DNA from 2 places in the Aeromonas simiae genome. Region 1 is predicted to be linked to the other one. Evidence: predicted binding sites of a transcription regulator. Region 1 holds the regulator's gene; the other holds the start of a gene.
The links. The regulator MetJ, encoded in region 1, represses methionine synthesis genes. The targets are predictions, from matches to a motif close to AGANNTCTAGANNTCT.

Region 1 (14,649 bases):
ACCTGTTCTATCAGGAGATCAAGGAGCTCACCTCCGAGCTCTCGATGGGCGACTGCACCGACGAGCTGCGCGCCGTGGTCGGCGACAATCCCGAACCCTACCGCGCCCTGGTACGCGAGCTGCGCGAGCAGCTTCGCGAGACCAAGGAGCACCTCACCGCCAAGGTGCAGGGTCATCAGACTGAGAGCCGTGATCTGGTGCGCTCCACCGCCCAGCTGCGCGAGCCGCTTGAGCTTTGCTACCACTCCCTGCACGCCTGCGGCATGGGCAACATCGCCGACGGCATGCTGCTCGACGTGCTGCGCAAGGTGGCCTGCTTCGGTGTGCATCTGGTCAAGCTCGACATCCGCCAAGATGGTGAGCGCCACGCCCTGGCCCTCTCCGAGCTGACCCGCCACCTCGGCCTCGGCGACTACATGGAGTGGAGCGAAGAGGACAAGCAGACCTTCCTGCTGACCGAGCTCAACTCGCGCCGCCCGCTGATCCCGGCCGACTGGGAGCCAAGCGAAGAGACTCGCGAAGTGCTCGACACCTGCAAGGTGATCGCCGAGAGCGACCCGGATGCCTTTGGCATCTACATCATCTCGATGGCCGGCGCCTCCTCCGACGTGCTCTCCGTGCAACTGCTGCTCAAGGCCGCCGGGTGCAAGTTCCGCATGCCGGTCGCCCCCCTGTTCGAGACCCAGGAAGACCTGATGGCGGGCACCGCCGTCATGGAGCGTCTGCTCTCCATCGACTGGTACCGCGGTTACATCCAAGGCCGCCAGTACATCATGATCGGCTACTCCGACTCGGCCAAAGACGCGGGCATGATGGCCGCCGGCTGGGCCCAGTACGCCGCCATGGAGTCCCTGGTCGCCCTGGCCGAGGCCAACAACCTGCGCCTGACCTTGTTCCACGGCCGTGGCGGTACAGTCGGTCGCGGCGGTGCGCCGGCCCACCAGGCCCTGCTCTCCCAGCCCCCCGGCTCCCTGCGCGGTGGCCTGCGGGTGACCGAGCAAGGGGAGATGATCCGCTTCAAGTTCGGCCTGCCCAAGGTGGCCATCAACAGCCTCAGCCTCTACACCAGCGCCGTGCTGGAGGGCAACCTGCTGCCCCCGCCGAAGCCCAAGGAGTGCTGGCGCGAGGTGATGGAGCTGCTGGCCGATGTCTCCTGCGAGCACTATCGCAGCGTGGTACGCGGCCATCAGGACTTCGTCCCCTACTTCCGTGCTGCCACCCCCGAGATGGAACTGGGCAAGCTGCCGCTCGGCTCCCGTCCCTCCAAGCGCAAGCCCAACGGCGGCGTCGAGAGTCTGCGCGCCATCCCCTGGATCTTCGCCTGGACCCAGAACCGCCTGATGCTGCCGGCCTGGCTCGGCGCCCAGAAGGGGCTGGAGAAGGCGATCGCGGAAGGCAAGCTCGAGGTACTGAGCGAGATGAGCCGTCAGTGGCCCTTCTTCCGCACCCGCCTCGAGATGCTGGAGATGGTGTTCCTCAAGGCCGACGCCTGGCTGGCCGAGTACTACGACACCCGTCTGGTACCCAAGGAGCTGTGGCCCCTCGGCCAACAGCTGCGCGCCGAACTGGCCGAGTCGATCGAGCTGGTGCTGAAGCTGCGTCCGCAAGGCGGCCTGCTCGATGACCAACCCTGGATCCAGGAGTCCATCAAGCTGCGCAACCCCTACACCGACCCGCTCAACGTGCTGCAAGCCGAGCTGCTCGGCCGCTCGCGCCGTGACCCTGAGTCACTGCACCCCGAGCTGGATCAGGCGCTGATGGTCACCATCGCCGGCATCGCCGCCGGGATGCGCAACACCGGCTGATAGGGATCCCCTGCCTCGAATAGACCAAGGGCGCCAATCTGGCGCCCTTTGCTTTATCCGATGGCATAGGATGAAGGGAATATCAGGCAACACTTGGATTATCGCTGTGACGAAAAGCAGGAAAAATAAACACACGGTTTATTCTGCAATAATGTCGTCGGATAAAGAATCATCCCCTTTTGCAACGATCTAAAGCCCCGAATCGAGCCGAGACACCCTCAGACGGCAATTCCATCTATCCTCATGGCTAACATTTTTCATTCTTCATGATGAGCCGATTTTCCGGGGTAAATAACGCATCTTTCTTCCATTTAACGACGATATTCTTGCAGACCGCCCCAAGACGGAACACCCCCTCAGCAAGGTAATGCTCATCATCCATCATGTATGCATTACTGACGGTCACGACCGCATCAATGTCGTGATGTTCACGGATATCGCCCATGGCAGAAATGTCATAATCCATCGCGACGGCCAGAATTCTATTTTGTGCAATAACATTCAGCTTATTGGTCTTATCCTCACCCATATAAAAATAGAGTGCCGAGGCGACAAGCAATATCAATACGCCTATTTTCTTCAAGATCGATTCCTCTCACCGAGTTATAAGGGGCATGCATAATAACATTCATAAAAATACAGCGACAGCGACAGCGACAGCCTTATTGCTAACAACGCGGAATTCCAACTCACTCATCCATACCCACCCGAGCCGTAAAAAGGAAATACGCCGCATATATAGACGCGCATGGCGTGACGCCAGCGAGGAATAAGCCGGGCTTGCCACCCCCGCCGGGCAGGCGCAGACTATTTGGCCTTGTCTTGCCCCAAGGAGACCCGTCATGACACCCGCCATCAAGCTGCTCGAGAAGCTCAAGATCCCCTTTACCCTGCACCCCTATGAGTGCGAGGCCCACGATGACTTCGGCAAGCACGCGGCGAGCCAGCTGGGCTTGCCCGAGGCGCAGGTGTTCAAGACCCTGATCGCCCATCACGACAAGCAGGCGGTGGTGGCCATCGTCCCCTCCTCCGGCATGTGCAGCCTCAAGCAGCTGGCCAAGGCCACCGGCCTCAAGAAGGTGGAGATGCTCGCCCCCGCCGAGGCGGAGAAGCTGACCGGCTACAAGGTGGGGGGCATCAGCCCGCTGGCCCAGAAGAAACGGCTGCCGACCGTGCTCGACGCCTCGGCGCTGCAATTTGACCGGGTGCTGGTAAGCGGCGGCAAGCGTGGCCTCTCGGTCGGGGTATCGCCGCGCGACATGCAGGAGAAGATGGGCTGGCTGATCGCCCCCATCGGCGAATAAGCAGCAGGGCGGGGCCGCCCTGCTCGTTTCAGTGGCCGCGCGCGGCGGCAGTGAGGGCCGAGAGGGAGAGCCGCTGACGCCCCGCGTCGTCGAAGTTGGCCTCATCGAGCCAGCGCTCGAAACAGGCCCGCAGGGCCGGCCACTCCCCGTCGATCACCGAGAACCAGGCGGTGTCGCGCGAGCGCCCCTTGTCGACCCGCGCCTGACGAAAGACGCCCTCGAAGGTAAACCCCAAACGCAGCGCCGCCTGCCGCGAAGGCAGATTAAGGGCGTTGCACTTCCACTCGTAGCGGCGATAGCCGAGACCAAAGGCGCGCGCCATCATCAGCGCCATGGCGGCCGTCGCGATCCGGGTACGGCGCAGGGTGGGAGCAAAGTGCAGCCAGCCCACCTCTATGCTGCCGGCCTGAGGGTCGATGCGCAGGAAGCTCGCCAGCCCGAGGGCGCGGCCGCTGGCCGCCTCCACGATGGCGTAGAACTGGGGATCGCGCGCCGCCGCCATGCTCTCCAGCCAAGCCTGCCACTCGCTGCGCCCCGCAAACGGGCCGCTGTTGAGGTAGGTCCAGAGCCGGCCATCATCCTCACCGAACGCCTGCCACAGGCTCGCCTCGTGGCGCGCCAAATCGAGTGGTTCAACCCGGCAGCCCCACCCCGCGAGCACCATTGGCTCGGGGAAGGGCGCCCCTTGCCACTCGCTCACCGGCGGGCCGAGCGGCTGGCCAAAATGGTTGATCTCAGCAGCCACACTCCACCTCCGCCACCAGCACGCCGGGCGCCGTGCCAAGCGCCAGCGGATAGCCATCCTGCTGCCACCAGTGCAGGCCGCCGATCAGCTCCTTGACCCGAAAACCGAGGCGCGCCAGTTGGTAGGCTCCCCGGGTCGAGCCGTTGCAGCCGATGCCGTCGCAATAGCAGACATAGACCGCCTCGGGGTCGAGATCGCGCACCCGCTCGGCGCTCATCTCCCGCTGCGGCAGTGACACGGCGCCAGGGATGTGGCCGGCGGCATAACGCTCGGCGGAGCGGGTGTCGATGACCACGATCCCCGCCACCCCAGCGACCAGATCGGCGGCGAGATCGGCCGGATCGGTGCGGCAGGCCAGTTGGGCTTCGAAGAAGGTGGCGGCGAGGTCGGGTGACACCAGGCCAGTAGCGAGAACAGCACTCATGTTGTGACTCCTTGTCTGGGGAATGGCTTCACTCTACCGGGATAATGGTCTACAAATGTGAACCAATTTCGCTCTAGAGAATGGACCAATGAGCGCCCTGCCAACCCTGTTTGCCGATCACGACCCCACCCTCCCACTGCAAGAGCGGCTGGTGCGCACGCTGCGCAGCGCCATCCTCGGCGGCCATCTGTCACAAGGGAGCCGCCTGCCTGCCAGCCGCACCCTGGCGCGCGATCTCTCCCTCTCACGCGGCACGGTCGAGCAGGCCTATGGGCGGCTGGAGGCCGAGGGCTATCTGGTGCGCCGGGTGGGCAGGGGCAGCTTTGTGGCCATCGCCGCCGTCACTCCGCCGCCACCTCCGGTGGCCGGGCACGCCCCCCTTTCGCGGCACGGCGAACGCAGCCTGCTCGAGGGGGCCTGTCAGGAGGAGACCGGCCCGGCATCGAGCTTTGCCAGTGGTCAGGCCGATCCAGTTGCCTTCCCGCGCGAGCTGTGGGGCCGGTTGCTTCAGCAGCAGTGGCGCCAGCACGGCGAGGCGCTGATGCGCTACGGCGATCCGGCCGGCCTGCCGGCGCTGCGCCAGGCCATCGCCGCCTATCTGGCCCAGTCGCGCGGGCTGGTATGCCGTCCCGAGCAGGTGCTGATCCTCACCAGCTCCCAGCAGGGGATCCAGCTCGCCGCCCAGCTCCTGCTCGATCCGGGCGATACCGTCTGGCTCGAGGAGCCGGGCTATCTCGGTGCCCGCCACGCCATGCAAAGCGCCGGAGCCCACCTCCATCCCGTGCCGGTGGATGAGCAGGGGCTCGTGCCCTCCGGCGATCACCCGCCGCCCCGCCTCATCTATACCACCCCCTCCCATCAGTATCCGCTCGGCATGGCGATGAGCCTGCCCCGGCGTATGGCGCTGCTGGCCGAGGCCGAACGACACGGCGCCTGGGTGCTGGAGGATGACTACGACGGGGAGTTTCAATATGACCTGCGACCGCTGCCCTCGTTGCAGGGGCTGGATCGCGGTGGCCGGGTCATCTATGTGGGTACCTTCAGCAAGGTGCTTTTCGGCTCGCTGCGCCTGGCCTATCTGGTGCTGCCGCCCGCCCTGCTGGCTCCCTTTGCCCATGCCCGCGCCACCAGCGACGGCCACAGTAACCAACTGATGCAGGCGGTGACCGCCGAGTTCCTGCAAGGGGGCCACTTCGCCGCCCATCTGCGCCAGATGCGGCTGCTCTATCGCGCTAGGCGCGATCAGCTGCGAGCCCAGCTGGCCGAACACTGTCCCCAGCTCACCCCGATCCACTGCGGAGCCGGGTTGCAGTGCACCGCCCTGTTGCCGGCGGGGGGCGAGGCGCGCTGGACAAGCGCCGCCAATCGGCTCGGGTTGGGGCTGCGTCCATTGAGCCAGTTCTACTTGGGCCAGCCGGATCGGGAGGGGTGGCTGCTCGGCTATGCCGGGCTCGACAACGGCACCCAGCAGCGGCTCTGCCGCACCCTAGGCCGGCTGCTGCGCGAGACCTGATTTCATGCCTTATTGGCATGAAATCCATGATTGGAATTCATTTTCCGACGGTTAAGCGACTTCTTATACTGTGAGCCAGTTCACGATTTCGAGGCTCACCCCATGCTTTCCCGCTTGCGCCCCCTGCTGCTCATCCCCCTTCAGGTCAGCCTGTTGGCGGCCATCTGGTGGGTTGCCGATCTGGCCGTGCTCACCCTGCATCTGCCGCTGCCGGCCAACCTGACCGGCATGTTGCTGTTGCTCGCCCTCATCCTGCTCAAGGTGGTGCGCCCGCACTGGCTCAAGGCCGGGGCCAACTGGCTGCTGGCCGAGATGCTGCTGTTCTTCGTACCGGCCGTGGTGGCGGTGATCAATTATCAGGAGCTGCTGCTCACCGAGGGGTGGCGCATCGGGGTGGTGCTGGTGCTGAGCACTGTGCTGGTGCTCGGCACCACGGCACTGGTGGTCGATCGCCTCTACCGCCTCGAGCTGTACCTCGCCCGCCGGAGCCGCCGCCATGTCTGATACCCTGCTCGGCGTGCTCTGCTTCGCCCTGACCCTGCTGTTTTACTACGCCAGCAAGTGGCTCTACCGGCGCAAGCGCATCCTGCCGCTGATGCCGCTGCTGCTGGCCCCCACCCTGCTGATCGCCGTGGTGGTGCTGTTTCACATCCCCTACGCCGACTACATGGCCGAGTCCCACTGGCTGCTGTGGCTGCTCGGCCCGGCCACGGTCGCCTTTGCCATCCCTATCTATGAGCAGCGCCAGCTAATCCGCCGCCACTGGCTCTCGCTCGGGGTCGGCGTGCTGGCCTCGGTGCTGGTCGCCGTGGCCAGCAGCGTGCTGCTGGCGCGCTGGTTTGCCCTGCCTGAACTGTTGCAACGCAGCCTCGCCATGCGTTCCATCACCACACCGTTCGCCGTCGAGGCGACCCGCTCGGTCGGCGGCAACGCCGATCTCACCGCCCTGTTTGTGGTGCTGACCGGGGTGATCGGCATGGCAGTCGGCGAGACGGTTCTCACCCTGCTGGCGATCCGCAGCCGGCTCGGCAAGGGGGCGGGGTTCGGCGCCTCGGCCCACGGTGCCGGCACCGCCAAGGCCTATCAGCTTGGCAATTCGGAGGGGGTGGTCTCGAGCATGGCGATGATGATCGCTGGCATGGTGACCGTGCTGCTGGCGCCGCTGCTCGGTCAGCTCTTCTGGTAGGAACGGCGGGTCACTATACTCGGAGGCAGCGTTTCCTCTTGGGTGTCTGTACCATGCGCCACTCCCTGCTCCTGCTTCTGTTGCTCTCTTGGCCACTGCTGGCCACCACCCGCTTTACCCTGCTCAGCCCGGATAATCCCTATGATGACCGTTTGCGCTACTACCGGGCGGCGTTGCAACTGGCATTGGAGAAGACCCGCGCCGACTATGGTGACTATGAACTGCGCACCGCACCGCCGATGAACAAGGTGCGGATGCGTCTCGAGGTGCAGAGACCCTCTGCCGATCATCTGGTGACCATCGATAGCTGGCCCCCTCACAAGAGCATGGAACAGGTGGGATTCGCCGCCTTCCCATTTGATCTCGGTATCCTCAGCTATCGGGTCTGCTTCGTCGCACCTGGACGCCAACGCGCACTCGATCGGGTCGAGACGCTGGCACAACTGCAACCCTTCAGTCACGTGCAGGGGCGCGGTTGGCAGGATGTCGACATACTGCGCCACGCCGGTCTGACTGTGTATGAGGTGGAAAACTACGAGGCGATGTTCCGTATGGTGGCCCGTGGCCGGGTCGACCTCTTCTGTCGCGGTATCAACGAGATAGCTCCGGAGTGGCAGTCGCATCAGCCACGGGTGCCCGGTCTGGCGATCGAGCAGCATCTGGCGCTCTACTATCCGCAGGTTCACCTGCTCTACAGCCACGTCAGCCATAAAGAAGAGCTGGCCCGCATCGAGCTCGGGCTGCGCCGGGCCTGGCAGGATGGGTCGCTACCTCAGTTGTGGCGCCAGCACTTCCAGGCCTCCATCGACACGGCCGGCCTTTGCCAGCGCCGCCTCATCCGCCTCGACAACCCCTTCCTGCCCGATGGCGGGCGCCCCTTTCTTCCCTACCTCTACGATCCCGCCCGCGACGCCTTCGGCCTTCAACCCTGAGGGCAGATCTCGAGCCAGGCCTGGGCGGTGCGCGACAGGTAGCGCCCGGTCGGCCAGATCACCCCGAGCCGCCAAGAGAGCGCCGGCGCCAACGGGCGGATCAGCAGGCCGTCGCGGGTCAGACGCTGGCACAGCGGCTCGGGCAGAAAAGCCACCCCCATGCCGCTGTGCACCATGGCGACCAGAAAGTCCCACTGGCTGCTGCGCGCCGCCACCTGAGGGGTGAAGCCCGCCTCGGCGCACAGCTGCTCGAGCCGCTCGCTCAAGGTGAAGGCCTGGGTGTAGAGCAAGAGCGGCTGCTCGCGCAGCGCCGTGATGGGCAGCGGTTCACTGCCCTGCCACTCGGGCCGCTCCGGCAGCACCACCTGCATCGGGTAGGCGGCCAGCTCAAGGGCGCCGAGCCCCTCCTCGTGGCGGGTCGGCAGCATAGTGATGGCCAGATCCACCTCCCCCTCCAGCACCGCCTGCTCGATGCGCCGCCCGCCGTACTCGACGATAGAAAGCTCAACCCCTGGCCAGCGCGCCCGGTAGCTGCGGATGAGATCGGCCACCACGTGGCCGACCATGGGTGGAATGCCGAGCACCAGCTTGCCGCGTTGCAGACTCTGCAAGTCGGCCAGTTCGGCCTCAAGCTGGTGCAGTTCGGCGAGGATCGACTGGGCGCGCTGATAGAGCACCTGACCATAGTCGGTCAGGGTGAAGCGGCGCCCCTCACGGTTGAGCAGCGGCTGGCCCAGCTCGTCCTCTAGGCTGCGCACCATCTTGCTGATGGTGGGCTGGGTGACGAAGAGTTGCTCCGAGGCGCGGGTGAAGCTCTGCTGGCGCACCAGCTCGACGAAGTAGCGCAGGGCGCGAATATCCATGACACCTCCGTTGCATGCCATATCAGCATGAATGGAAGGATTCTAATGCATCAGGGTAAGGAAATCGGCCAAAAACCAGGGGCGCCCATCGGCGCCCCTTTCAATTGACCCCATCGCCCTCACAGGGAGGCGCAGATCTGCCACAGGTCGTACTGGATGGCAGCCGCCGTCACTTCGCGCCCCGCCCCCGGCCCTTGGATCACCAGCGGGTTGGTGCGGTAGCTGTCGCTCTCGATGGCGAAGATGTTGTCGCACGGCAGCAGGTTGGCGAACGGGTGATGCGGCTCGAGGCACTCGAGGCCAACCCGCGCCTTGCCGTCGTGCTCGAAACGCGCCACGTAGCGCAGCACCTTGCCGAGACGTTTCGCGCTCTCGAAGGCGGTCTGGATCGGGCCATCCAGCTCGCGCAGCCGATCCATGAACTGGTCGCTCTCCACCTTGCGCAGGGGCACCGGCACCAGATTCTCCAGCTCGATGTCGTTCGAGTCGAGCTCATAGCCCGCCTCGCGCGCCAGAATGAGCAGCTTGCGACGCACATCCTGCCCCGACAAATCCTCACGCGGATCGGGCTCGGTCAGGCCATGTTGCCACGCCTCTTCCACCAGCTCGGAGAAGGGGCGGATGCCGTCGTACTGCTGGAACAGCCAGGAGAGGGTGCCGGAGAAGATGCCGGAAACCCCGTGGATGCGATCGCCGCTCTGGCGCAGCATCTGGATGCTGGACTGGATCGGCAAGCCGGCCCCCACGGTGGCGTTGTAGCGCCACTGCACCTGATGGTCGTGGCAGGTCTGCTTGACCCGCTGGTAGAACTCGCTGTCGGCGGCACCGGCAAACTTGTTGGCGGCGATGATATGGATGCCGAGCTGGGCCAGTTCGGGGTAGTAGCGACTCACCGTCTCGCTGGCGGTGAGATCGAGGGCAATCAAGGCATCGAAGCTGTGCTGCTCGAGCTGGCCGAGCAACTCGGGCCAGATGAGCGGCTCAGGGCGGATCTCCTGCACCTTGCGCGGGTCGAGCCCCTCTTCGTCGAGACGCCCCCCTTCCGAGCTGTAGACCCCGTACAGGGTCAGGGCCAGATTGAGTTCGCGCTCGAGGCGCGCCTGCTCGCGGGCATACAGGCCGAGCCATTGACTGCCGATGTTGCCCTTGCCAAACACCACCAGCCCGACCCGGGTCGGACGGCTGAACAGGGCGCCGTGCAGGGCGATGAGCAGGGGCTCGAGCACGATCTGGCGCACCACCGCCACCAGACTCAGGCCATCTTTGGCGGCCTGAACGAACTCCAGCGGCTGCTCGGTCAGCAATTGATAGAAGCGGTGGCACTGCTCGGCGTTATCGGTGACGCCGGCCCCCACCAAGGCCACTAGGCTGTAGCCCTCTTTCTGGATGAGGCCAGTGAAGCCCCCCTCCAACTGGAAGTCGCGCAGCAGATCATAGGCGCCGCTTGCCACCTCTAGGGTGTAGGCCAGACGCAGCATGCGGCGATCCGGCTGGCGTTGCAGGGTAAGCGGTTGAATGCGGTGGCGCGCCAGATAGCCTTCGATGATGGCCGCCGCCTGCTCGAAGTCGCTCTGGGGCAGCACCTTGAGCTCGATCAGGGCTATCTGATCGACCGAGGAGACGATGCGCGCCCCGCCGGAGCGCGGTGCCCGGCGCAGGATATGGGTACAGCCCTCGTCCGGGTTGTAGCTGCAACGCAGGGTGAGGCGCTGACGACTGTCTTGCACCGGTTGCAGGGTACGCGAATGCAGCACTGAGGAGCCAAGCCGCGCCAGCTCGTTGGCCTCGGCCAGACTCAGGCGCTCGAGCAGGCGCGCCTCTTTCACCCGGCGCGGATCGGCGCTGTAGACCCCGGCCACGTCGCTCCAGATGGTGGTCGACTCGCCATCGGCCAGGGCCGCCAGCAGGCTGGCGCTGTAGTCCGAGCCATTGCGCCCGAGCAGCAGGGAGCGCCCCTCCATGTCGGCGGCGATGAAGCCGGTCACCACGATGCGCCCCTCATGTTCGGCGAGGCGCGCCTTGAGCAGTTCGCTGGAGAGGGCGTGATCGACCCGGATCAGCGGGCCATCCTCAGCACGCAGGAAGCTGCGGGCATCAAGCCACAGGGTCTTGTGACCACGCTGGGTCAGGAGGGCGGCAAGCAGGCGCGCCGACCACACCTCGCCAAACGCCAGCAGGCCGTTGCGATCGAAGCGATCGAACTGCTGCTCCAGTGTGCGGGCGATGGCGCGCACATCCTCGTTCAACTGCGCACTCAACTCGTCATGCAGCGCCCCCTCGAGCAGACCGTCGATCAGGCTCTGCTGGTAGGCATGCAGGGCGGAGTGGGCCTCGGCGGCCGCTTCATCCCCTGCCACCGCCAGATCCACCAACTGGATCAGGCGGTTGGTGGTCTTGCCCGCCGCCGAGACCACCACCAGCTCGTTGCCGTGTACCTGCTGCTCGACGATGGCCGCGACCCGGCGATAACAGACCGGATCGGCCAGACTGCTGCCACCAAACTTGTGTACATGACGACGCTTCACACCCACTGCTTCTGCCACCGCACTCTCTCCCTTTAATGCTGCCATTACTGCGCGACTCCCTCGGCGACGGCCAGCGCCCGGGCCAGATCGGCCACCAGATCGGGGCCGTGCTCGATACCGACCGACAGACGCAGCAACTGACTGCTGATGCCAGCGCGCGCCTGTGCCTCCGGCGTCATGGCGCGGTGCGTCATGCTGGCCGGGTGGGCCACTAGGCTCTCAACCCCGCCGAGGGACTCGGCCACCGAGAAGAGCTCGAGGGCCGCCAGGAAGGCGCGGATCCCCGCCTCCCCCAGATTGAGCTCGAAACTTACCATGGCACCGAAACCCGCTTGTTGACGGCGCGCAATCTCATGCCCCGGATGGGTGGGCAGGGAGGGGTGATAGATGCGGGTCACCCTGGGCTGCGCCTGGAGAAACGCCAGCACCTGCTCGGTGTTTTCGGCATGACAGCGCAGGCGCGCCCCCAGGGTGCGCAGACCGCGCAGGGTAAGGTAGGAGTCGAATGCCCCGCCGGTCAGCCCGAGGCAGTTGGCCCACCAGGTGAGCTGCTCGGCCAGGGCGGCCTCGGCCGCCACCACGGCGCCGCCGACCACATCGGAGTGACCGTTGATGTACTTGGTGGTGGAGTGCACCACCAGATCGGCACCCAGCGCCAGCGGCTGCTGCCAGAAGGGGGTGAGGAAGGTGTTGTCGACTGCCACCCGCGCACCGGCGGCATGGGCAGCAGTGCAGATGGCGGCCACATCCACCACCCGTAGCAGGGGGTTGGAGGGGGTCTCAATCCATACCAGCTTGGGCTGCTCGGCCAGTGCCTCCGCCAGCGCCTTGTCATCGGCCAGATCGACAAACTTGACCCGGTAGCACCCCTTGGCGGCGAGGTGCTCGAACAGGCGCCAGGTACCGCCATAGCAGTCGTGGGGGGCGATCAGCAGATCCCCCGCCGCGAGCAGGGTGGTACTGACCAGATGCACCGCGCCCATGCCAGTGGAGGTGATGACGGCCCCCGCCCCCCCTTCCAGGGCAGCCAGCGCCTCGGCCAGATTGCTGCGGGTCGGGTTGCCGGAGCGCGCATAGTCGTATTGACGTGGCTCGCCAAAGTCGGCAAAGGTGTAGTTGCTGGAGAGATAGATGGGAGGAACGACCGCCCCGTGCTGGGTGTCGCTCTCGATGCCGACCCGTACGGCGTGGGTTCCCTGATGACTCATCTGCACTCTCCTTCCCTGTTTCGTCTGTGCCCCATCTGGCGAAGCTACACAGTATGCCAAACAGCAAAAGCCGTCAACATGTCTAGACGTCCAAATGGCTTTGCTGTTGGATTGCCATTACCCTCCTTAAGGGTTAAAATTCGGCCTCACGGCTTAACCAGTACAGGTGGATCATGGGAACAGAGTGGAACGGCGACTATGTCAGCCCCTATGCAGAGCACGGCAAGAAGAGTGAGCAGGTCAAGAAAATCACCGTTTCCATCCCGCTCAAAGTGCTTAAGGTGCTGACTGACGAGCGCACCCGCCGCCAGGTCAACAACCTGCGCCACGCCACCAACAGCGAGCTGCTCTGCGAGGCCTTCCTGCACGCCTTTACCGGCCAGCCGCTGCCGTGCGACGAAGATCTGCGCAAGGATCAGCCGGACAGCATTCCAGCCGAGGCGCGCGCCATCATGCAGGCGCTGGGCAAGGAGATCGAGGAGTACGACGCCGAATAAGGCGCTCGCTCCACGACTCTGCCAACACACAAAGAGGCGACCCCATGGGTCGCCTCTTTTGCATGGCTGGGCCCTATTTCAACAGGCTGAACAGCAGGGCCGAGACCGCCAGCGAGCCGGTCAGCAAGATAAAGCCATTGGCCAGCCGTTGGCCGCGCAGATGGGCCAGCGCCGGCACCTTGTAGATGGCCACCACCGGCATGATGAAGAGGATCATGGCGATAACCGGGCCGGAGAGCACCTCCATCAAGCCGAGGATGCTCGGGTTGACGACCGCCGCCCCCCAGATGGCGAAGAACATGAAGGCGATGCCCACCTTGTCGGCGCGCTCGCTCGACAACCCCTGCTTGGCCAGCAGATTTTGCAGGCTGGCGCGGGCACCGAGGAAATGGCCGAGGAAGGAGGAGGTGATGGCGATAAAGGCGATCAACGGCCCCAGCGTGATGATCACCGGGTTGTCGGTGACGTTGGCCAGATAGGAGAGCACCGAGACGTTTTGTGCCTTAGCCGCCGCCAACTGCTCGGGCGAGAGGGCCAGCACGCAGGAGAAGACGAAAAAGAGCACAAACCCCACCAGCATCAGGCTGGTGCTAAGCAGGATCTGACGGCTCTTCTCCCCGGCCGCCTCACCGTAGTGGCGCTGCTGCACGTTGGCAAAGCCCGAGATAGCGGCCGCGTGGCTGAAGGCAAACACCGTCACCGGCAGCGCCAGCCAGACGGTCTTGGCAAAGTCGGTGCCGGTCAGGGCGCTCCCCTGCGGCCAACGCCACTCGGGAATGAGGTAACAGGAGAGAGCCGCCAGAATGGCCGCCAACGGATAGACCATGGCGGCAAACGCTCGCAGCATCGCCTTCTCGCCAGCCAGCATCACCGCCACCATGACGAACACCAGCACGCCCGAGAGCAGCACGCGCGGCGGCATGGCCATGCCGAGCTGGTTCACCATGAAGCTCTCCACCGTGTTGGTCAGCCCTACCCCGTAGATGAGCAGGATCGGAAAGATCGAGAGGAAATAGAGAATGGAGATGAGGCGGCCGCTCACGACGCCGAAGTGCTGCTCGGCCACCTCAGTGAAATCGGCTCCGGGGCGCGATGACGAGAGCACGAAGCGGGCCAGCCCGAGGTGAGCCAGATAGGTCATGGGGCCGGCCAGTACCGCCACCAGCAGCAGCGGCCAGATGCCACCAAGACCCAGGTTGATGGGTAGGAACAGAATTCCGGCCCCGACCGCGGTTCCAAACAGGCTGATGACCCATTGGGTATCATGGCGCTGCCAGCGCCGTGCCGCCTTCGACCGAACCTCAGCCGGGCATTTTTCCTCAACTACAGAGATATCCATCGCCAATCCAATCAACGCAATATTTTTAACTGCGTGGATTGTGTGCCATCAACATTTAATTCTCAAAAATGGGAAGTAACAGAATTCGCTACAATTTGGCCGCTCAGCCAGTGCAGCGTGCAGGCAGATCGGCAAAAACCTGGATTCATGAAACTGTGAAAGGCTAATTTATTGATTTTTTATTTTGAATTTTCACATCAGCTCAAATTTTTATTTCACTAAAAACTCAATTGGCAGACAAATGGCCATCACCGCCTCCTTGTGAGCCCTTGGCAATGAAAGAGGCGGCCCACAGGCCGCCTCCTCTT
Region 2 (14,649 bases), 830 kb from region 1:
CGCCGCCCAGCAGGCGGTGGCCGACGGCAAGCTGGTTAAGGGCGAGTTTGATGCCAGCACCACCGCCTCCATGACCGCCGACACCAGCCGCCGCTCCACCATGGACTTCTACCAATGGTATGTCGGGGTTCAGTGGGACATGGGCGAGCTGCCGGCCGGGCCGGTGAGCTGGTATGCCGGTGCCGAGTACAACGACTGGGTCTATGAGGACAAGTACGATGCCCAGTCCGAGGCCGGCAACGTCATCGGCTCCTCCGGTAACTCCTCCGGTGGCGAGCGCGACGTGACCGCCCTCTACCTCGAAACCCTGGTACCGGTCACCGAGCAGGTCGAGCTGAGCGTCGCCGGTCGCTACGACAAGTACAGCGACTTTGGCAGCGCCTTCTCGCCCAAGGCCAGCGTACGCTACCAGCCGCTCGACAACCTGATGCTGCGAACCTCTTGGTCCCGTTCGTTCCGCGCCCCGAGCCTGAGCGATCTCTACTCGGCCGACTCCTTCTCCGCCGACTGGGGCAAGGACTATGTCTACTGCCAGGCCAACGGCATCGCCGCGGCCGACTGCCCGAACCAGCAGTACGACACCACCCGCACCTCCAACGAGGATCTCAAGGAGGAGACCGCCGACACCTGGAACTTCGGTTTCAGCTACAGCCCGCTTGAGGATCTCAACCTCTCGCTGGACTACTACACCATCAAGATCGACGACGTGATCCAGCTCAACTCGTTGCAGTCGCTCATCTATGACGAACTCAACAACGGCGGCTCGCCGTACATAGTTCGTAACAGCCAGGGCAAGATCAAGGGCGCCACCGCCCCCATGGTCAACCTCGGCACCCTGAAGACCAGCGGCCTCGACTTCAAGCTCGACTACCGTTACGACTTCCCGATGGCGACCGTGCGCTATGACTTCGGCGGCACCTATATCCTCAAGTTTGAGGAGGGCCTCTACGCCGGTGGTCCCTCGGTGGACAAGATCGGCTGGAACGGCCTGCCGCAGATGCGCTTCAACTCAGGGGTCGGCGTCAACGTGCCCCAGTGGTGGAACATGGATGCTTATCTGAGCGCCAACTACATCGACTCCCAGAGCCAGGACTACATCGCAGACACCGGCAAGGAAGTGGGCCACATCGCCTCCAACACCGTCTGGAATATCAACGTGGGCGTCCAGACCCCGTGGGACGGCAAGGTGCAGGTCGGCGTGAAGAACATGTTCAACCGCGAGCCCTCCCTCGAGAGCGACGGCTTCACCTACGACGAGAACATCTACAGCATCGACGGCCGTATCTACTACCTCGACTACACCCAGAAATTCTGATCGGCTGACCGGCTGATGAGTGACCCAGGCCGGCCCTGACCGGGCCGGCCTTGCCCAACGTCCAAGGAAGTTATGGAGATAGGGTAATTCTATGAAAACAAGGACTAATAAAATGAAGAGAGCGCTTCTGGGCAGCCTGGCTTCGGCCGCCCTGTTGACCAGCTTCGCCGTGAGTGCCGCCACCGCCACCCAGACGGTCGACACCCAAACCACCACCGACCAAGCCGCCAAGGCCTCCCAGCAGAAGATCGACCACTACGCCGACTCCGCCGAGAACGCCCTGGCCCAGTACAAGAGCGCCCTGCGCCAGCTCGACAGCCTCACCACCTACAACCAGCAGGTCGCCAAGATGGTCGAGTCCCAGCGCAGCGAGCTGACCTCGATGGAGCGCCAAATCGCCCAGATCGACCAGACCAGCACCGAGGTGGTGCCCCTGATGCTCAAGATGATCGACGCCCTCGAGCAGTTCGTGGCCCTCGACCTGCCGTTCCAAAAGAGCGAGCGCGAGGAGCGCGTGGCGTCCCTCACCGAACTGATGAACCGCGCCGACGTCACCATCTCCGAGAAGTACCGCAAGATCCTCGAGGCCTACCAGATTGAGGAGGGGTTTAGCCGCTCCATCGAGGCCTACAAGGCCAGCTTGCAGCAAAAAGATGGCAGCGAGAAGACCTATGAGTTCCTGCGAGTGGGCCGCATCGCCCTGCTCTACCAGTCTCCGGACGGTCAGGAGACCGGCATGTGGAACAAGAAGAGCCGCCAGTGGGAAACCCTGCCTCAGGAGTATCGCAGCGCCGTCGAACAGGGCCTGCGCATCGCCAAAAAACAAGCGCCCCCCGCCCTGATCAAGCTGCCGGTCCAAACTGCGGAGAAAGCATAATGAACGCCATCAAGCACGCCGTCGCCGCCCTGATCGCCGGCGCCGCCCTCTTCACCCTGCCGATCAGCGCGGCCGAAAAACCGGCCGATCTCAACGCCCTGCTAAGCCAGCTCAAGAGCGAGAGCGCCGCCGAGTCCAAGCTCAACGCCGAGCGCGAGGCCCGCTTCCTCGCCGACAAGAACCAGCAGGCCGCCCTGCTGGCCAAGGCCAAAGCCGAACTCAGCGCCGAGCTGGCCCGCGGCGAGAAGCTCAAGGCCAGCTTCGATGCCAATGACAAGCAGCTCACCGAGCTGACCGAAACCCTGCGCCAGCGCTCTGGCAACATGGGCGAGATGTTCGGGGTGCTGCGCCAGTTCGCCGGGGAGTTTCGCGGCATCTTCAACAACTCGGCGCTGCGCCTACAATACCCCGAGCAGGGCAAGCTGCTGGCCAAGCTGGCCGACAGCAAGGAGCTTCCCTCCAGCGACGAGCTGGCCCAGTTCTGGACCACCTTACTGAGCCGCATGGTCGACGCCGGCAAGGTGACCCAGTTCCCGGCCACCGTGGTCTATGGTGAGGGCAACCAGGGCGAACACACTGTGACCCAGATCAGTGAGTTCAACACCCTGGCCGACGGCAAGTACCTCTCCTTCATTCCCGAGACCGGCAAGTTCGAACAGTTGCCGCGCCAGCCTGACAGCGCCATCCTCCAGCCGGTGAGCGACTTCGAGCAGGCCGACGGCAGCGTCAAGCCCATCTACATCGACCCCTCCCGTGGCGTGATCCTCTCGCTGCTGGTGCAGACCCCCAACCTCAAAGAGCGCCTCGACCAAGGGGGGGAGGTCGGCTACGTCATCATGGTGCTCGGCCTGCTCGGTCTGCTGCTAGCCCTGTTCTGCGGCGTCCGCCTCTCCCTGCTGGGCAGCGCCATGCGCAAGCAGCTCAAGTCCGACAGCGCCATTAAGGGCAACCCGATCGGCGAGATGCTGGAGGCCTATCAGGCCCACCGCGGCGACAACATTGAGGATCTCGAGTCCAAGTTCGACGAGATCATCCTCAAGCAGGTGCCCAAGCTCGAGAAGGGGCTGAGCGTGCTCAAGCTGATCGCCTCGGTGGCGCCGCTGCTCGGCCTGCTCGGTACCGTGGTGGGGATGATCGCCACCTTCCAAGCCATCACCCTGTTCGGGACCGGCGATCCCAAGCTGATGGCGGGCGGCATCTCCGAGGCCCTGGTGACCACCATGCAGGGTCTGGTGGTGGCCGTGCCCATCCTGTTCCTCTACACCATGGTGCAGACCCAGAGCCGCCGCCTGATCCAGTTGCTGGAAGAGCAGAGCGCCGGTTACGTGGCCCGCTATCAGGAGCGCCTGCACGCCAAGGCAGCGTAAGGAGACGTCCATGTGGTTCTGGTTGATTGAGGAGATTGAGGCGCTGCGCTACTTCCTTGGTCTGGGAGGAGAGGTGCTGGTTGCCCTCTTCTTCCTGACCCTGATGATGTGGGCGCTGCTGCTGGAGCGTTGGCTCTATTTCCGTACCGTCTACCCGCAACAGGTCAAGGAGACCCGCTCGCTCTGGCTGGCGCGCGGGGATCACCACTCCTGGTCGGCCAAGCAGATCCGCCGTGAGCTGGTCTCCCGGGTCGCCATGGCCGTCAACAAGGGGATGCCGATCATCAAGGTGCTGATCGCCCTGTGTCCGTTGATGGGGCTGCTGGGGACTGTGGTCGGCATGGTGCAGGTGTTTGACACCCTGGCCATCACCGGCACCGGCTCGCCGCGCGCCATGGCCTCCGGCATCTCCAAGGCCACGGTACCGACCATGGCCGGCATGGTTGCCGCCCTCTCCGGGTTGTTCTTCGTCAACCGCCTCGACCACAGAGCCAAACTGGCGGTCGAGAAGCTGGAAGACAGCCTGAAACACGGTTAATGCAGGAAGCACAGGCCGGGGCGCCCCCCCGGCCGCACAAGGAGTTCTAGCTATGAGAAAACGTCACAGCGACAGCGGGGCAGACGAGGCGGCCATCGACCTCACCCCCATGCTGGACATCGTGTTCATCATGCTCATCTTCTTCATCGTCACCACCTCCTTCGTCAAGGAGTCCGGGGTCGAGATCAACCGTCCGAGCGCCAGCACGGCCGAGACGGTGAAGAAGGGCAACATCATGGTCGCCGTGCGCGCCAATGGCCAGGTCTGGATCGACAAGCGCAGCGTCGAGGTGGGGGCCGTGCGCGCCAACGTCGAGCGGCTGCGGGCCGAAAACCCCGAGAGCGCCGTGGTGATCCAGGCCGATACCGAGTCCCGCTCCGGGCTGGTGGTCGAGGTGATGGATCAGATCCGCATGGCTGGCGTGCAGAACATCTCGATCGCCGCCAGCAAGAGCAGTTGAGGCCGGAGGGAGCCCCATGAGATACCTGATATCGCTGGTGGTCTCCTGTGTGGTGGTGTTCTTCCTGTTTCTCGGGATGAACAAGCTGATCACACCGGATCACCGGGAGCTGAGCGAGAAGGAGGAGGTCACCATGACCGACTTTATTCGCATCAAGCCCCAGGAAACTGTCCAGGAGCGGCAGCGTGAGCTGCCCAAACCGCCGCCGCTGAACCGCCCGCCCCCGCCACCCGAGATGGAGGTGGCCAGCACGGATCGGCCGCAGATGGAGAGCGCACCGATGGACATGCCCAAGCTCGACATCCCGGTCAACATAGCGGGCGGCAATGCCCTCGGCGCCTACAGCACCGGCACCGGTGGCGGCGGCGTCGGTGGCAACAACGGCGCCATCGCGCTGGCCACCTTCGAGCCCATGATGCCGCGCAAGGCAGCCCTGGCCGGGCTGGCGTCGGGCAAGGTGGTGGTGGAGTTCACCGTCACCGAGCGCGGCACCGTCACCAATATCCGTATCGTGCGAGAGGAGCCGCGCAGCTATGACCTCGGCAAGGAGGCCAGGAAGACCATCGCCAAGTGGACCTTCAAGCCGGCCATGGTCGATGGCAAGCCGCAGACGAGCCGGATGCAGCAAGAGATCGAGTTTGTGGTCAACTAAGGAGTGGCGATGAAAGGATGGAAACAGTGGGGCCTGGCCCCCGTCGCCCTGGCGGTGCTCATCAGCACTGCCCCTCGGGCGGCCGAGCAGCCGGCACTTTCAGATCGCGCCTACCGGGCGGTCAATAAGGCGCAGGCGCTGATCAGCGAGAAGCGGTACGGTGAGGCCAACGGCAAGCTGCAAGAGGCCCTGGCCGGCGCCGGCGAGCGTATCTACGACAAGGGGGTCATCTTGCAGACCCTGGGCTTCGTGGCCGCGCAGCAGGAGAAATACGGCCAGGCGACCCAGTACTTCGCCGACGCCATCGCGACCGGCGGCCTGCCGGCCCCGGTGGCTCAGCAGGTGCGCTACAACCTGGCCCAGCTCTACATGGCGCAGGGCAACTTTGGCGCCTCGGTGAAGACCATGCAGGCGTGGTTTGCCAACCTCGGCAAGGATGAGAAACCCACGCCTCATGCCTACATCACCCTGGCCAACGCCTATGTCCAGCTCAAGCAATATAAGGAGGCGATCCCGGCCGCCGATCAGGCGATCCGCCTCTCCGGCGCCAAGGCCCCCGAGTCCTGGTATCTGCTGAAGATGGGCGCCCACTATGAGCTCAAGCAGTACAAGGGGGCGACCGAGGTGCTCACCATACTGGTCGGCATGTTCCCGGAAAAGAAGAAGTACTGGACCCAGCTCTCGGCCATGCACCAGCAGGCAGGCAACGATCTCAAGGCCCTGGCGGCCCTTGAGAACGCCGACAAGCTGGGGCTGCTGACCGAGCCGGCCGAGTTGATGCGCCTTTGCAACTACCTCGCCTTCAACGGCATTCCCCACCGCGCCGCCCGCGTGATGGAGCGTGCCATGAAGGAGGGGAAACTGGCGCAAAGCGCCGCCAACCTCAAGACTCTGGCCAACTACTGGCACCAGGCCAAGGAGCTTAACCCAGCCATCGACACCATGCAGGCCTCCCTGCGCCAGTCCGGCGATCCGGAGTTGCAGCTGAAGATGGCGCGCATGATGGTGCAGGCCAAGCGCTATGGGGATCTGGTGGCGCTGGCGGGCAAACCGGCCCCCGGCGCCAGCGGCGAGCAGCGCGCCGAGCTCAAGTTCCTGGCCGGCGTCGCCCTGTTCGAGCAGGACAAGCCGAAAGAGGCGCTCACCGCCTTCAGCCAGGCGGCCCAGAACGGCAACATCAGCGGTCGCGCCACCCCCTGGATCAGCTTCCTCAAGGAGCAGGCTGGGGCCGGTGAACGCACCGCCCAATAACGCACACAGCGCGGCCCGCCCTGGCGGGCCCAGCCCCAACCTTGGTGGCTATTGACCGCTCCCCGGAGCGGTCTTTTTTATCGCTTATGCAAAGATCAGCAAAGCATTTCCTATTTTGGACGTCTAGACGTAGAAACACTCGTTGACATGGACATCCAGACATCTTAGCATCATCCACTATCTAGGCAGGGTCTGACAGCCATTCCTCTGCCCGTCATTCCAGCCTGTAGCCCCCCATACTGCAGCACAGTCAACACGGATGATTTCATGATTCAGTTGAAAGGTCTCAGCAAAGTCTATGGCGATGGCAGTGATGCCGTGTACGCCCTGCGCGAGGTGAGCCTTGACGTCCCACAGGGAAAGATCGTCGGGGTGATCGGCGCCTCGGGTGCCGGCAAGAGCACCCTGATCCGCTGCGTTAACCTGCTCGAGCGCCCGACCACGGGTCAGGTGATCGTCGACAGCCAGGATCTGACCGCCCTCTCCGCTAACGAGCTGACTCAGGCGCGCCGCCAGATCGGCATGATCTTCCAGCACTTCAACCTGCTCTCCTCGCGTACCGTCGCCGGCAACGTGGCGCTGCCACTCGAACTGGCCGGCTGGGACAAGGCGCGCATCGGCGCGCGGGTGAAGGAGCTGCTGTCTCTGGTGGGGCTGGAGCAACGCGCCCACGCCTACCCGGCCGAGCTCTCCGGCGGCCAGAAGCAGCGGGTGGCTATCGCCCGCGCCCTGGCCCCCTCCCCCAAGGTACTGCTGTGCGACGAGGCCACCTCGGCCCTCGATCCCCAGACCACCCACTCGATCCTGGCGCTGCTCAAGGAGATCAACGCCAAGCTGGGGCTGACCATACTGCTCATCACCCACGAGATGGACGTGGTCAAGCGCATCTGCGACGAGGTGGCCATCATCAGCGACGGCCGGCTGATCGAGCACGGCGAAGTGGCCTGGTTCTTCAGCCACGCCAAGACCGAGCTGGCCCGCGACTTCATCCGCTCGACCATCCACCTGCCGGTGCCTGACGAATACCAGGCCCGCCTCAGCCCGACTCGGGTCGCGCAGAGCAATCCGCTGGTCAAGCTCGGCTTTACCGGCAACACGGTCGACAGTCCGCTCATCTCCGAGGTGAGCCGCCGCTTCAACATCGACATCAGCATCCTGTCGGCCGATATCGAGTACGCCGGCGGGGTCAAGTTCGGCTTCCTGCTGGCCGAGCTGTTCGGCAGCCCGGAGCAGTGCGACGCGGCGCAGGCCTTCTTTATCGAACACCATATTCAACTGGAGGTGCTGGGCTATGTCCGAAGCAATGATTAACCTGCTCATCACCGCCCTCGGCGACACCCTCATCATGGTGGCGGCCTCGGCCCTGTTCAGCTGCCTGCTCGGCCTGCCGCTCGGCGTGGCATTGCACGTGACCAAGCGCGGCCAGATCCTGGCCAGCCCGCTGCTGAACCAGACCCTCGGGCTGGTGGTCAACGTCGGCCGCTCGGTGCCCTTCATCATCCTGCTGGTGGCCATCATCCCGCTCACCCGGCTGATCGTCGGCACCAGTATCGGCACCGCAGCCGCCGTGGTGCCGCTCACCATAGGGGCCATTCCCTTCTTCGCCCGCCTGGTGGAAGGGGCCCTGATGGAGATCCCGGAGGGGCTGGTCGAGGCGGCGCGCGCCATGGGCGCCAAACCGCTACAGATCATCGGTAAAGTGATGCTGCCCGAGGCGCTGCCCGGTATCATCAACAGCGTCACCATCACGCTGGTGACCCTGGTCAACTATTCGGCCATGGCCGGCGCCATCGGCGGCGGCGGGCTCGGTGACGTGGGGATCCGCTACGGTTATCAGCGCTTCGACCCCCTGGTCATGCTGGTCACCGTGGTGATCCTGGTTATCCTGGTCCAGCTCATTCAGAGCCTGGGTGAACATCTGGTCAAGCGGGTCGATCACCGCTGAGCCCTGTCTTTTACATTGGAGGTAAAGCTATGAAATTGGGTATCAAATCCGTTGCAGCCGCGCTGCTCGCCGCGCTGGTACTGGTGGGCTGCGGCCAAAAAGACGCTGACAAGAATCTGAAGGTCGGCGCCATCGCAGGGGCCGAGTCCGAGCTGGTCGAGACTGCCGCCAAACTCGCCAAGGAAAAATACGGCCTGAACGTGGAAGTGGTCACCTTCTCTGACTACGTCACCCCCAACGTGGCGCTCAACGACGGCAGCATCGATCTCAACGCCTTCCAGCACAAGCCCTACCTGGACGCCCAGATCCGTGATCGCGGCTTCAAGCTGGTGCCGGTCGGCAACACCTTCGTCTATCCGATCGCCGGCTACTCCAAGAAGATCAAGGCGCTCACCGAACTCAAGGATGGCGCTCAGGTCGCCGTACCGAACGATCCGACCAACCTGGGCCGCTCCCTGATCCTGCTGGCCAAGCAGGGCCTGCTGACCCTCAAGGAGGGCGCCGGTCTGGAAGCCACCGTGCTCGACATCGTGGCCAACCCGAAGAAGCTGAAGATCGTCGAACTGGAGGCCGCCCAACTGCCGCGCTCCCTGGAAGACGTGGATCTGGCGGTGATCAACAACACCTTCGCCAGCCAGATCGATCTGACCCCGACCCGCGACGGCCTGTTCGTCGAGGATAAAGACTCCCCTTACGTGAACCTGATCGTGGCCCGCGAGAACAACAAGGATGACGAGAAGGTGAAGCAGTTCGTGCAAGCCTTCCAGAGCGAAGAGGTCTTCCAGAAAGGCAACGAGCTGTTCAAGGGTGGATTGGTCAAGGGTTGGTAACAAATCCAGCAATCACACCGCTAAGGCCACGCTCAACGTGGCCTTTTTTATGGCATTCGCTATCATAGCCACAAAGCACGCGTATTTGTCTGGATCCCCATGCACCAATGGTATCTCGCCTACTGCAAAGCCAAGGAAGAGGCTCGCGCAGAGGTACACCTGAAGCTCCAGGGTATCGACTCCTACTACCCCATGGTGGAGGTGGAGAAGATAAGACGGGGCAAACGGGTCAAGGTAAAGGAACCCATGTTCCCCAACTACCTGTTCATCTATGTCGATCTCGAACTGGTGCCCCCGATCCGTATTAAATCCACCCGTGGCATCGCCCGCATCATCCAGTTCGGCGAACAGTGGACGCCGATCCCGAAAGAGCTGATCCATCGCCTGATGAGTCAGGATGACAGCGATGAGGCCCGCGCCCTCTATACGGATCTGCCGCAACCGGGCGACAAGGTCTTCATCGAGTCAGGGCCGCTGCAAGGCTTCGAGGCCATCTACCAAGAGCCCGATGGTGAGAAGCGATCCATCCTGCTGGTCAGCCTACTTAACCGCCAGACCCAGGGCAGTTTCGATAACCAGAGTTTCCGCCGCAGCTAGCGGCCCAGTGTAATGAGAACGCCCGGCCATTGGCCGGGCGTTTTGTTGTACGGGCCACGCGGGCCTGCGCACTAACGTATGGGTTCCCCAGGCCAGGGCGGTGCGACACCCATCGGCTGGGGGTGGTGACGCAAGGGCTCGGCGACGCTCAGCCCGATATCCTGACGCAGATGGGCAGAAAGGGGGAGCGGCGCCTGCCGCTCACGGCACTCCAACTCGCGCACGCGAGCGGCCAGCAACAGGGTCAGGGGACGCAATAAAATCAGTTCGATCGACATAAGATGCTCCGTTTGAACATGCGGTTCTCCCGGAGAAGAGGACATCACCCACGAGAGAACCGCGGGTGATGAAAGAGTATGGAATTACCCGTTCACGCCACGCGAAAGAGACGCACGAACATCGCCACCCAAGAGGGGGCACAGGTTCGCAGCTTGAGTCATGGAATGGCTCATGGTGATCTCCTCGCGTAAAAGTGAAACAGGTTGCAGCAATCTAAATCAGGCCGCCCGGCCGGACAATGGCGCCCCCCCGATTGGGGGAGAGGCTCAGGCGCCGGCCGAGAGCAGGCGGTACTCCGCCAGCGCATAGGTGTCGGTCATGCCGCTCACGTAGTCGATGAGCAGACGCACCCGGTAGTACCACTCCTGATCGTGCGCGTCAGCAAAGCGGGCATCAGGGTGCGCCAGCGCTCTGTGATAGGCCCGCACATGGCGTGCCGAGAGGCGGTGACACAGCCGCCTAGCCAGGAAACTGCTAGGGCCTCCATTGCCCTCAAGCACGGCCTGGAACTCTGAGCCCGGTAGCGCCAGCAAGGTGGCGTAGGTGCCGAGGATGCCACGCAGCGCGGCAAAGCCCTCCAGCTCAAGCGACTCCACCTCGCGCCGCTTGAACACATGGCGGCGCGCCACCTGGCGCAAGGTCTCAAGGGCCTGGGCCGCCGGGCTCTGGCCGTGCAGCAGCGGCTCATCGTGGCGGCCCGCCAGAATCGCATCGTGATGGGCGAGGTAGGTCTGGGCGGCCAGCGCCACCAGATCGCGCTCCAGCGCAAAGCGAAACGCCGGAAAGAAGCCATCGCAACTCTGCTCGGCCTGGGTGATGAGGGTGGCCATGTAGTTGTCTGGCTGAGCCTCGTGCAGGGCCGCCAGCAGCTCGACATGGGAGAGCAGGCGGCGATCCACTGCATCCTCCAGATCGGCGATGCAGTAAGAGACGTCGTCGGCCGCCTCCATGATGTACACCAGCGGGTGGCGACTGCCGGGGGCCAGCCCGAGACGCCTGGCCACCTCCTCCATCACAGGAGCCTCGCTTAAGTAGACCCCGCGCTTGGCACGCCACCCCTGCGCCTCGGCCCCCCCCGGATATTTACACAAGGCCGCCAACTGGCCGAGGGTGAGATCCAGCTCATGCAGGTGGTGCACCAGGCGCAGGCTCTGGGCATTGCCATCGAAATGGCAAAGATCGGTGAAAAAGGGCTCCCATGCCGCGCTCATGGCGCGCCCCAGAGCCTGTGGGTAGAGCGCCGGTAAGTGCTGCTGGCACCATGCCCCAATCACCTGCTCGCCGAAGTGACCGAACGGCGGGTTGCCCACGTCGTGTAGCAGGCAGGACATCTCCACCAGGCTCAGCAGGGTCATCGGCGGAACACCGGGATCGGGCATGCGGGCCAAGATGGCCAGCACGATGCGCCGGCCCGTCTCCTGCACCTCAAGCGAGTGAGTCAGGCGGCTGCGCACCGAGGCCTGCACATCGAGGGGGAAGACCTGGGTCTTCTGTTGCAGGCGGCGCACCGGGGCGGCCTGCACAATGCGAGCACGATCGCGCTCGGTGGCCTCAAGCAGCCCCTCGTCAACTCGCTGGTGCCAGCGCAGGGGCGGAATCAATCTCTGGTACATCGCTTATTACTCCCTCAGCCAGTCGCGCAGGCGGGCCAGATCGCCTGGGTATTCACGGCGCATCGCCTCAATCCAGTCCTCGACGTTTTCCCACCATGCCGGCAGATCCGGGCTCTGGATTTGCTGGGCCAGTTGCTGGATACGGTGCAGACCGATGGAGCCGGCGGCGCCCTTGATCTTGTGGGCCTCTTCGGCAATGCCCTGCTGGTCGCGGGCCACCATGTTGGAATCGAGCACCGCCATGTAGTCCGGCATCATCTTCTCAAACAGATCGACGCTCGAGCGCAGCACCGGTTTGCCCACGGCCGCGGCATAATCCGTGAGGAAGGAGAGATCGAGCACCTCGTCATCCACGCAGGCCTGCGCCGCCTCGCCCTCGCTCTCGATACCGCCAAATAGCCGCCCCAGTACATCGCGCACCGCCGCAGAGCGCAGCGGCTTGCGGATCACATCGGCCATGCCACGGGCCAGATAGGTGTGGCGATCGGTCACCAGGTTGGCCGTCAGCGCCACCATGGGCGGCAGGCTGTCGCCATAACGGGCCAGCAGCCGCTCGGCGATGTCAAAGCCGGTCATGTCCGGCAACTGGATGTCGAGCAGGATCAAGTCAAAATCATCTGGATTGGCACGGATCAACGCCTCAGCACCGTTGCGAGCCACCTCCACCCGATGGCCAAACTTGGCCAGCAGGGCGCACGCCACCGTGACGTTGAGTTCCACATCTTCCACTAACAGAATATCGAGCGGCGAAACCACCAGTTCGGCCTCCCGGCCTGACGGCGCCTCGGCCAGCTCGACCTCCAGCTCCACCGTGAAACAGGCCCCCTCGCCCAGATCGCTGTCGACCGTCAGGGTTCCCCCCATCGCCTGCACCAGTTGCCGGGAGACCGCCAGCCCGATCCCGGTGCCGATGGCCTGCTGTTGCTGCCCCTGCACCTGATAGTAGAGGGCGAAGATCTTCTCCTGCTCGCTGCGAGCAATCCCGACGCCGGTATCCTCCACCTCGAAGTGCAGCGCCAGGTGGTGCTTATCCTCATCAAGATGGGTCAGGCAGCGGATGGTGACGCCGCCGCTCTCGGTGAACTTGACCGCATTGCCCACCAGATTCCACAACACCTGACGCAGCCGGGTGCCGTCGGCCAGCACAAACTGGGGGATCTCTCCATCCCGGTCAAAGTGCAGATAGAGCCCCTTCTGCTCGGCTTGAATGCGCGACAGCATCTCCAGCTCATCGAGCAAGGCAGGCAGTTCGAGCTGGGCCGGTGCAATCTCGAGGCGGCGGCGGTCGAGCTTATCCAGATCGATGATGTCGTTGAAGATGTTGCCGAGGGTCACGGCGCTTAAGTGAATGGTCTTGAGCTGCTGCTGACGGGTCTCATCGAGGGGGGTATCAAGCAGAATGCGGCTTAACCCCACTATGCCGTTGAGCGGCGTGCGCAGCTCATGGCTGATAGTGGAAATAAAGGTGGTCTTGTCACGGCTCGCCTTCTCAATTTTGTCCTGATATTGCTTGCGCTCGGTGATGTCGCGGCCAAAGCCAAGCAGGCCGAGGCGCTTGCCGAAACGATCGAAGAAAGGCACCTTGCGCAGCTCGAAGTACGCCTTGCGCCCATCAGGGTATTCCAGCCACTGCTCGTAGGTGAGCGACTGATTGTCGGCAAACACCTGGCGATCGGTCTCCACCACCTTGGCCGCGATATCTTCCTTGTAAACGTCAAAGGGTGTCAGACCGATAAGTTCGGCCTCACTGCGCCCGGTCAGCTCCTCCATGGCCCGGTTGCAGCCGGAGAACTGCTCCTTGTCGTTGCGGTAGTAGACCAGATCGGGGGAGCAGTCGATAAAAGAGCGCAGCAGGGCGGTGCGCTCCTCGAGGTTGAGTTGGGCCTTCTCGCGCTGGAACACCTCGTTCTCGAGATCCTCGATGGCCTGCTGGCGCGCCGCCTCGAGGCGCTGGGTCTGGGCTATCTGGGCGTTGAGCTGGGTGATGTTCTCCTGCAACTGGCGGTTGAGCTCAAGATCGCGCTCGCGCATCTCTTGCAGCTTGCGCACCATGCGGCTCAGGCGCTGGCGCGAATCCTCCAGCTGATCCACCACGATGGAGAGGAAGTAGACCGCCCAGGGCGTCACCAGCAGACCGAAAAAAACCGAACGCACCAGGTCGACCATGTCGACCGCTCCGCGCAGAAACAGAGTGACGCCCATCTGGATGGCCACCGCCAGCACTATGATGCCGGCCGCCAGCAGCATGCTGAAACGCACCAGCCCGAGTCGGGTCATCAGATCGACATAATATTGAGCCCACGACTTGATCTGTTTCATCCATTCGCACTCTTGTCACAATTGCGCCTCAGCATACCAGCCTGGGGGGGGCGACTCACCTGTTGCCGTCTCCAAGTTGTGCGCGAGCACACTTTAGGGTTTACTCTGCTCGTCACGGCGTCACCGTTTAGCGCGGCCACGCCCCTCAAACAGCCTGAGTTCAGCTTGCACGATTAGACTGCGAGCCCCAGGCTACTCTTCCCGCAGTGGAGACAAGATCACATGACCAAATATTCTCTGGTCGCATTGGCCATTCTCGGCGCCCAGGCAGCCCAGGCCGATGTCCTGACCATCCCCAATGAATCCGGTTTCTCCGGCTTTGTCATGGCAGGCGTCACAGCCCAGGAGTACCAGTCCAACTTCTTCAAAGGCGACAAGGGCGAAGCCAAGATTGACTCGGTCTTCCAGTCCCCCTCCCATGAAAGCTCGGTGCAGCCGCTGCTCGGCGCGGATCTGCGTTACACCTTCGCCGATACCCGCACCCAGCTGTTTCTCGGCAACCTGATCCAAGACGCGGTGCGCTATGACCTCGCCCAGCAGTTTGGCGTGCGCCAGCAGGTGGGCACCTATGGCATCCTCTCTGCCGGTTATGTCTTCTCCGCCATG

Region 2: a site for MetJ is predicted at 6,610-6,625, ahead of metN (methionine ABC transporter ATP-binding protein MetN). Genes of this name have one in related genera too.

The regions. Positions count from the first base shown of each region.
Region 1 covers NZ_CP040449.1:3,605,035-3,619,683, forward strand. The annotation lists gene ppc (phosphoenolpyruvate carboxylase) at 1-1,805, shown strand, start outside; gene FE240_RS17210 (hypothetical protein) at 2,053-2,388, opposite strand; gene ybaK (Cys-tRNA(Pro) deacylase) at 2,648-3,109, shown strand; gene FE240_RS17220 (GNAT family N-acetyltransferase) at 3,138-3,854, opposite strand; gene FE240_RS17225 (rhodanese-like domain-containing protein) at 3,844-4,278, opposite strand; gene pdxR (MocR-like pyridoxine biosynthesis transcription factor PdxR) at 4,367-5,791, shown strand; gene FE240_RS17235 (CidA/LrgA family protein) at 5,894-6,295, shown strand; gene FE240_RS17240 (LrgB family protein) at 6,288-6,977, shown strand; gene FE240_RS17245 (hypothetical protein) at 7,031-7,909, shown strand; gene FE240_RS17250 (LysR family transcriptional regulator) at 7,900-8,772, opposite strand; gene FE240_RS17255 (bifunctional aspartate kinase/homoserine dehydrogenase II) at 8,892-11,342, opposite strand; gene metB (cystathionine gamma-synthase) at 11,342-12,505, opposite strand; gene metJ (met regulon transcriptional regulator MetJ) at 12,679-13,002, shown strand; gene FE240_RS17270 (aromatic amino acid transport family protein) at 13,076-14,341, opposite strand.
Region 2 covers NZ_CP040449.1:2,772,535-2,787,183, forward strand. The annotation lists gene FE240_RS13050 (TonB-dependent receptor plug domain-containing protein) at 1-1,315, shown strand, start outside; gene FE240_RS13055 (DUF3450 domain-containing protein) at 1,428-2,192, shown strand; gene FE240_RS13060 (MotA/TolQ/ExbB proton channel family protein) at 2,192-3,559, shown strand; gene FE240_RS13065 (MotA/TolQ/ExbB proton channel family protein) at 3,570-4,097, shown strand; gene FE240_RS13070 (ExbD/TolR family protein) at 4,150-4,557, shown strand; gene FE240_RS13075 (energy transducer TonB) at 4,574-5,209, shown strand; gene FE240_RS13080 (tetratricopeptide repeat protein) at 5,219-6,460, shown strand; gene metN (methionine ABC transporter ATP-binding protein MetN) at 6,728-7,771, shown strand; gene FE240_RS13090 (methionine ABC transporter permease) at 7,752-8,405, shown strand; gene metQ (methionine ABC transporter substrate-binding lipoprotein MetQ) at 8,435-9,235, shown strand; gene rfaH (transcription/translation regulatory transformer protein RfaH) at 9,335-9,832, shown strand; gene FE240_RS13105 (hypothetical protein) at 9,904-10,110, opposite strand; gene dgt (dGTPase) at 10,378-11,724, opposite strand; gene arcB (aerobic respiration two-component sensor histidine kinase ArcB) at 11,731-14,043, opposite strand; gene FE240_RS13120 (DUF2860 family protein) at 14,266-14,649, shown strand, end outside.